One region of the Streptomyces sp. AM 4-1-1 genome, then DNA from elsewhere that is predicted to be linked to it. Evidence: riboswitches for the same ligand, from Rfam matches in the RefSeq annotation. Region 1 holds a riboswitch; the other holds the start of a gene.
The links. A riboswitch is a leader RNA that binds a small molecule or an ion and turns the genes downstream of it on or off. The one in region 1 is predicted to bind S-adenosylmethionine.
Positions count from the first base shown of each region.

Region 1 (3,502 bases):
GCTAGAGTGAGGACTCCAGCCACGGCCACCGAGGGAGAAAGCCAGCCGTGATCACCGCGATCGTGCTCATCAAGACCAGCGTGGACCGGATTCCCGAGATCGCCGAATCGATCGCCGCGCTGGACAGTGTCAGCGAAGTCTTCTCGGTCACCGGTACGTACGACCTGATCGCCATCGTCCGCGTGTCCGCGCACGACGATCTGGCGGACATCATCCCCGGCCGGATCAGCAAGGTACCGGGGGTCGAGGCCACGGACACGCATGTCGCGTTCCGTACGTACTCCCAGCACGACCTGGAAGCGGCGTTCGCCATCGGGCTCGACGCCTGACGACTGTCGGTACAACGGACCGCCGTACACCGGACTGTCCGTACACCGGACCGCCGTGCACCGGCTGTCGGTGACGCCCGGCCGGGAGCGGGTCGCCGCCCGCCCCGGCCGGTTCGTCATCCCCGGCCGCAGGGTCAGAGCTGCGCGGTTCCCCGGTCGGGGACGCAGCGGCCGCCCTCGGTGCGGTACTTCCACTGGGCACCGTCACGCACCAGCTCCCGCACCGCGCGGACGAAGCGCCGCACGTGCTCCTCGGGCGTGCCGGCGCCGAAGCTCACCCGGATCGCGTTCAGCGACCGCTCCCCCGGCTCCCCCTCCGGCGCTCCGCACTCGCCCGGGTCCTGGGCGTCGCTGCCGAGCAGGGTGCGGACCAGCGGGTGCGCGCAGAACAGACCGTCGCGCACCCCGATGCCGTACTCCGCGGAGAGCGCGGCGGCGAAGTGCGAGCTGTTCCATCCCTCGACGACGAAGGAGATGACGCCGACCCGGGGGGCGTCGTCGCCGAACAGCGAGAGCACCCTGACCTCGGGGACCTCCGCGAGGCCCGCGCGGACCTCGGCGATGAGCGCCTGCTCACGGGCGACCAGCCCCTCGAAGCCGGCCTCGGTGAGGGCCTGGCAGGCGGAGGCGATGGCGTAGACGCCGATGACATTGGGCGAACCGGCCTCGTGGCGGGCGGCGGTGGTGTGCCACTCGACGTCCACCCCGCCGTCGGCGCGCCGGGCGACCTGGCGCGAGGCTCCGCCGCCCGCGAGGTACGGCTCGGCGTCCCTCAGCCAGTCGGCGCGGCCCGCGAGCACTCCGGAACCGAACGGCGCGTACAGCTTGTGTCCGGAGAAGGCGATCCAGTCGACGTCCAGTTCCGCGATGTCCACCGGGTGGTGCGGCGCGAGCTGCGCGGCGTCCAGCACGATCCGGGCGCCGTGCGCGTGGGCCGCGGCGGCCAGTTCCCGCACCGGCCACAGCTCACCGGTGACGTTGGAGGCGCCGGTGACGCAGACCAGCGCGGGCCCGTAGGGGTCGCGGCCGGCGAGTGCCCGCTCCAGCGTCTCGACGGCCTGGGCCGGGGTACGGGGGGCGTCGAGGTAGGTCACGCGGGCATCGCGCCAGGGCAGCAGGGACGCGTGGTGCTCGGTCTCGAAGACGAAGACCTCGCAGCCGGCGGGCAGTACCGCGGCGAGCAGATTGAGCGAGTCGGTGGTCGACCGGGTGAAGACCACCTGGTCGCCCTCCGGCCGGCAGCCGAGGAAGTCGGCGACCGTTCGGCGGCTGTTCTCGAAGAGGTCGGTGGACAGCTGGGAGAGGTATCCGGCACCCCGGTGGACACTGCCGTAGTACGGGGCGTACGCGGCGATGTCGTCCCACACCCGCTGGAGGGCCGGCGCGCTGGCCGCGTAGTCGAGTGCGGCGTAACCGGCCTCGCCCCCGGTGACGAGCGGAACGGTGACATCACGTCCCAGAACGGGCAGCGGGGCGCAAATGGACCGGTCGGCGGCAACGGTGGGGACAGACATGGCGAACTCCCGTAACAGGCAGGCGAATTCCTCGCGCCGGCGGATACGCGGCAGCGCGGGAGGAAGAGAGAAAGGAAGAAAAGTGCGCGGAGGAGGGCCGATGGCCCTAGCGCATTCGCGTGCTCACAAGAGGCTCCCTGAGGACCAGGACCCCAAGGCTTCGAGGGGTCCGCGCTTGCCGCAGACCTCGCTGCCTGCGGCCTGGTCTTCACCCGGGGCACCCCGCCACGGACGGAGGGTTGCCGGACAGCGGGCCGGGGCCGTAGTCGCTGTCACTCATGACCTGCGCAGCATCTTGCCACACATGGGGACATGCGCAAGGCGCGGTCCAGGATTCGAACCGCGCCTCGTCGAGATCAAGCCGGTGCCGGTCAGGCGTTGCTGGCCGCCACCCACCGCTCCAGCGTCCGTTCGGCCGCCCCGGTGTCGATGGAGTCGGCGGCCCGCGCGATCCCGGCGGCGAGCTGTTCGTTCAGGGTGCCCCCGGCCGGGTCCAGCGCCACCAGCGCCGCCGCCGTGTTGAGCAGCACCGCGTCCCGCACCGGGCCCTTCTCGCCCGCCAGCACCCGACGGGCCACATCGGCGTTGTACGAGGCGTCGGCGCCGCGCAGCGACTCCACCGGTACCAGTGCCAGACCGACGTCACGCGGGTCGAACGGCTCCTCGCGCACCGCGCCGTCCCGGACGGTCCAGACCCGGGAGGTGGCGGTGGTGGTCAGCTCGTCGAGACCGTCGTCGCCCCGGAAGACCAGCGCGGAGTTGCCGCGCTCGGCGAGGACGCCCGCGACGATGGGCGCCATCCGCAGATCGGCCACCCCGATGGCCTGGGACCGCACCCGGGCCGGGTTGGTGAGCGGTCCCAGGATGTTGAAGGTGGTCTGCGCGCCCAGCTCCCTGCGGGCCTTGGCCGCGTGTCTCAGGGCGGGGTGGAACTTCACCGCGAAGCAGAAGGTGATGCCGGCCTCCTCGGCGACCTCGACGACGCGCCGCGGCGTCAGTTCGAGGTTGACGCCGAGCTTCTCCAGGACGTCGGAGGCACCGCTCGCCGACGACGAGGCGCGGTTGCCGTGCTTGACGACCTTGGCGCCGGTGCCCGCGACGACGATCGCGGACATCGTGGAGATGTTGACCGTCTTGGCCAGGTCGCCGCCGGTACCGACGATGTCGACCGTCCGGCCCGGCACTTCGATGGTGTGGGCGTGCTCGTACATCGCCCTGACGAGTCCCGAGACCTCGCCGACGGTCTCTCCCTTGGCGCGCAGCGCGACGGCGAAGCCGGCGATCTGCGCGTCCGTCGCCTCGCCGCTCATGATGCGGTTCATCGCCCACGCGGTGTCGTCCGCGCTCAGGTCCTCGCCGCGCAGCAGGGGGTTCAGCACGCCGGGCCAGGACCGGGCCGCCACGCTGTCGCCGCCGACCGGGGTCACAACGTTCATGGTCCGCTCCTGGGGGTCCACAGCCGATAGAAGGATCGGCCCCCACCCTATCCAGCGTCCGGGACAGCGAAGAGCCCCGTCCAGCGAATGGACGGGGCTCCGGCTGTGGCGTTCAGTTCAAGCGATCAGTGGTGACCGTGGCCGCTGGTGATCTCCTTGTACTCCTCGGTGGTGGGCTTGGGGATCTGCGCGTCCTCGCCGTACAGGCTCTTGCTGAGCCTGA
Region 1 covers NZ_CP119145.1:1,478,122-1,481,623, forward strand. The annotation lists gene PZB75_RS06135 (rhomboid family intramembrane serine protease) at 1-51, shown strand, start outside; gene PZB75_RS06140 (Lrp/AsnC ligand binding domain-containing protein) at 48-329, shown strand; gene PZB75_RS06145 (aminotransferase class V-fold PLP-dependent enzyme) at 464-1,843, opposite strand; SAM riboswitch class IV at 2,010-2,127, opposite strand; gene trpD (anthranilate phosphoribosyltransferase) at 2,215-3,279, opposite strand; gene PZB75_RS06155 (cytochrome bc complex cytochrome b subunit) at 3,405-3,502, opposite strand, start outside.

Region 2 (3,502 bases), 2.9 Mb from region 1:
GCAGCTGTTCGGCGATGTCGTCGGGCAGCAGCCGGAAGTAGTCGACGGGCGCCCACGGGGTGTGCGAGAAGTGCCCGATCCGCAGGTCGGGGCGCAGCTCCCGGAGCATCCCCGGCACCAGCGACAGGTGGTAGTCCTGCACCAGCACCGAGGCGCCCTCGGCGGCCTCCTCGGCGAGCGCATCGGCGAAGGCCCGGTTGTACGCCTCGTACGACGCCCACCGCCGCCGGAACCGGGCGTCGAACACCGGCTCCATCGGGGTCTGGTAGAGCAGGTGGTGGACGAACCACAGCACGGAGTTCGCGATGCCGTTGTACGCGTCGGCGTGCACCTCGGGGTCGATGTCGAGCATCCGGACACCCGGCTCGCCGATCCCGCGCACGACCGCCTCGCGGTCGCCCTCGCCGAGCGCCGCGCACACCCACAGCGAGTCGGCGTCCGAGCCGATCGCCGACAGGCCGGACACCAGCCCGCCCCCGCCCCGCTTCGAGTCCAGCTCACCGTCGTCGCGCAGTGTGTACGAGACGGGGCCGCGGTTGGACGCGACGAGTACCTGTGCCTTGGCGTGCTCGGAGACCATGTCACCGAACCTAGCCCGAACCTGCTCCACCCAAACGTCCCACGTCACGCCGCGTGGCGCGATCGGTACTCCGGCATCTCCAGCATCGGCGGCCGTTCCTCGGTGTCCACGGGGTAGGTACGCGGTACGAATCCGTGCTCGCCCCGCTCGAACTGCGTGATCTCCGGGCGTACCAACGAGCCCCGGGAAAGGCGCAGTTGTGCCGTCCGGTAGATCGCCGCCGCCATCCGGCCCAGCGCCCGGCCGTCCTGGTGGCGGTGTTTGCGGACCCCGACGTCGACCTGCGCCAGCGCGTCCAGACCGACGGTGTGCAGGGCGTCGACGAGGAGGCCCAGCTCCACTCCGTAACCGACCGGGAAGGGCAGCCGTTCGAGGAGGGACCGCCGGACCGCGTACTCGCCGCCCAGCGGCTGCACGAACCCGGCCAGCCGCGGCCAGTGCAGATTGAGCAGCGGCCGGGCCACCAGTTCGGTGACGCGACCGCCCTGGCCCGCCTCGTCACCCAGCGGACGGTCGTACATGGCCTTCACGAACTGCACCTCGGGGTCCGTGAGCAGCGGGCCGACGATGCCGGAGACGAAGTCCGCGGAGAACTCCCGCAGATCGGCGTCGACGAAACAGACGATGTCCCCACTGGTGACCAGGAGTGACCGCCACAGGACCTCGCCCTTGCCGGGGGACGCGGGCAGCCGGGGCAGGATCGTGTCCCGGTGCACGACCCGGGCGCCGGCCCGCCTGGCCACCTCGGCGGTCGCGTCCGTCGAACCCGAGTCGATCACCACCAGCTCGTCGACCAGCGGGATGTTCTCCATCAGCTCGCGCCGGATCGTGGCGACGATCGCGCCGACCGTCGCCTCCTCGTTCAGCGCGGGCAGCACGACGCTCACGGTGGCGCCGCCCCCCGCGCCCCTCGGGCCGGCCGACTCGGCCCGCGCCTTGGCGGCCGGGAGCCGCTGCGCCGGACGCTCGTCGGCCGACCAGGAACGCCTGGTCAGCCAGCGTTCCACCTCTTCCAGCACGGTCGGAACTCCCTTATGTGACGCATCTCGCGGTTCGGACGACTATCTCAACAGTCCAGTGCTTCGGTTACAGTCTTGAACAACGCGGATCACCGTCGCATGTCGGGGTCGTTCCGCGAAAAAACGCCTGGATCCATGGTCCAGTGCCATACCGCTCATCCAGAGGGGCAGAGGGAACGGCCCGTTGAAGCCCCGGCAACCCTCCTGCCGACCGCGAAGGTCGGTGGGGTAGGTGCCAATTCCGTCTCGTGGCGAAACGCGTCACGAGGAAGATGAGGAAAGGGCCTCGCCATCATGGCTGTGCAGACTGTCGCAACGAACATCGATTCTTCCGTGGACCTCGGTCCCGCCGCAGCCCTCTCCTGCCGCGAGTGCGGCGAGCGATTCGAACTCGGTCCCCTTTTCGCCTGTGCGTCCTGTTTCGGGCCGCTCGAAGTGGCGTACGACCTGCCGACCGGCAGCCCCGATGAGCTGAAGAAGCGCATCGCGGAAGGGCCCGACAACATCTGGCGGTACGCGCCGCTGCTTCCCGTTCCGGCCGACGTCGCCGGGAAGCCGAACATCAACCCCGGCTTCACCAAGCTGGTCAAGGCCGACAACCTGGCCCGCGAGCTGGGCGTCACCGGCGCCCTGTACGTCAAGGACGACTCGGGCAACCCGACCCACTCCTTCAAGGACCGGGTCGTGGCGATCGCCGTCGAGGCCGCCCGCGCCTTCGGTTTCACCACCCTCTCCTGCTCCTCCACGGGCAACCTCGCGGGCGCGGTGGGAGCCGCGGCCGCCCGCGCCGGCTTCCGCTCCTGCGTGTTCATCCCGCACGACCTGGAGCAGGGCAAGGTCGTCATGGCCGCGGTGTACGGCGGTGAGCTGGTCGGCATCGAGGGCAACTACGACGACGTCAACCGCTTCTGCTCGGAACTGATCGGCGACCCGCTCGGCGAGGGCTGGGGCTTCGTCAACGTCAACCTCCGCCCGTACTACGGCGAGGGCTCCAAGACCCTGGCGTACGAGATCTGCGAGCAGCTGGGCTGGCGGCTGCCCGACCAGATCGTCATCCCGATCGCGTCCGGATCGCAGCTCACCAAGATCGACAAGGGGCTCCAGGAGCTGATCAAGCTCGGCCTGGTCGAGGACAAGCCGTACAAGATCTTCGGAGCCCAGGCCGAGGGCTGCTCCCCGGTCTCCGCCGCCTTCAAGGCCGGTCACGACGTGGTGCGCCCGCAGAAGCCGAACACCATCGCCAAGTCCCTGGCGATCGGCAACCCGGCGGACGGCCCGTACGTCCTGGACATCGCGCGCCGGACCGGCGGCGCGGTCGAGGACGTCGACGACGAGCAGATCGTGGACGCGATCAAGCTGCTGGCCCGCACCGAGGGCATCTTCGCGGAGACCGCGGGCGGAGTGACGGTCGGTGTCACCAAGAAGCTGATCGAGGCCGGTGTGCTCGACCCGACGCTCACCACCGTCGTCCTGAACACCGGGGACGGGCTGAAGACGCTGGACGCCGTCTCCCCGACGACCGGCCTGAGCGCCACGATCCGGCCGAGCCTGGACGCGTTCCGCGACGCGGGCCTCGGCAGCGCCTGAGCCCGCCGCCGCACGACGACGACCCCCGAGATCCCAGGAAGGCACCCCTCATGAGCGTCAAGGTCCGCATCCCCACCATTCTCCGTACCTACACGGGCGGCCGGTCGGAGGTCCCCGCCGAGGGCGAGAACCTGTCCCAGGTCATCGAGTCCCTGGAGCGGAACCACCCGGGCATCGCCGCCCGCGTGCTGGACGAGCAGGGCAAGCTGCGCCGCTTCGTCAACGTGTACGTGAACGACGACGACGTCCGCTTCGAGGGCGGCCTCGACGCCGTCACCCCGGACGGCGCGGGCATTTCGATCATTCCGGCCGTAGC
Region 2 covers NZ_CP119145.1:4,358,816-4,362,317, forward strand. The annotation lists gene PZB75_RS18430 (trehalose-6-phosphate synthase) at 1-580, opposite strand, end outside; gene PZB75_RS18435 (glucosyl-3-phosphoglycerate synthase) at 625-1,599, opposite strand; SAM riboswitch class I at 1,752-1,878, shown strand; gene thrC (threonine synthase) at 1,894-3,186, shown strand; gene PZB75_RS18445 (MoaD/ThiS family protein) at 3,237-3,502, shown strand, end outside.
Region 2: linked by a shared signal. The riboswitch ahead of thrC (threonine synthase) and the one ahead of PZB75_RS06145 (aminotransferase class V-fold PLP-dependent enzyme) in region 1 are both predicted to bind S-adenosylmethionine.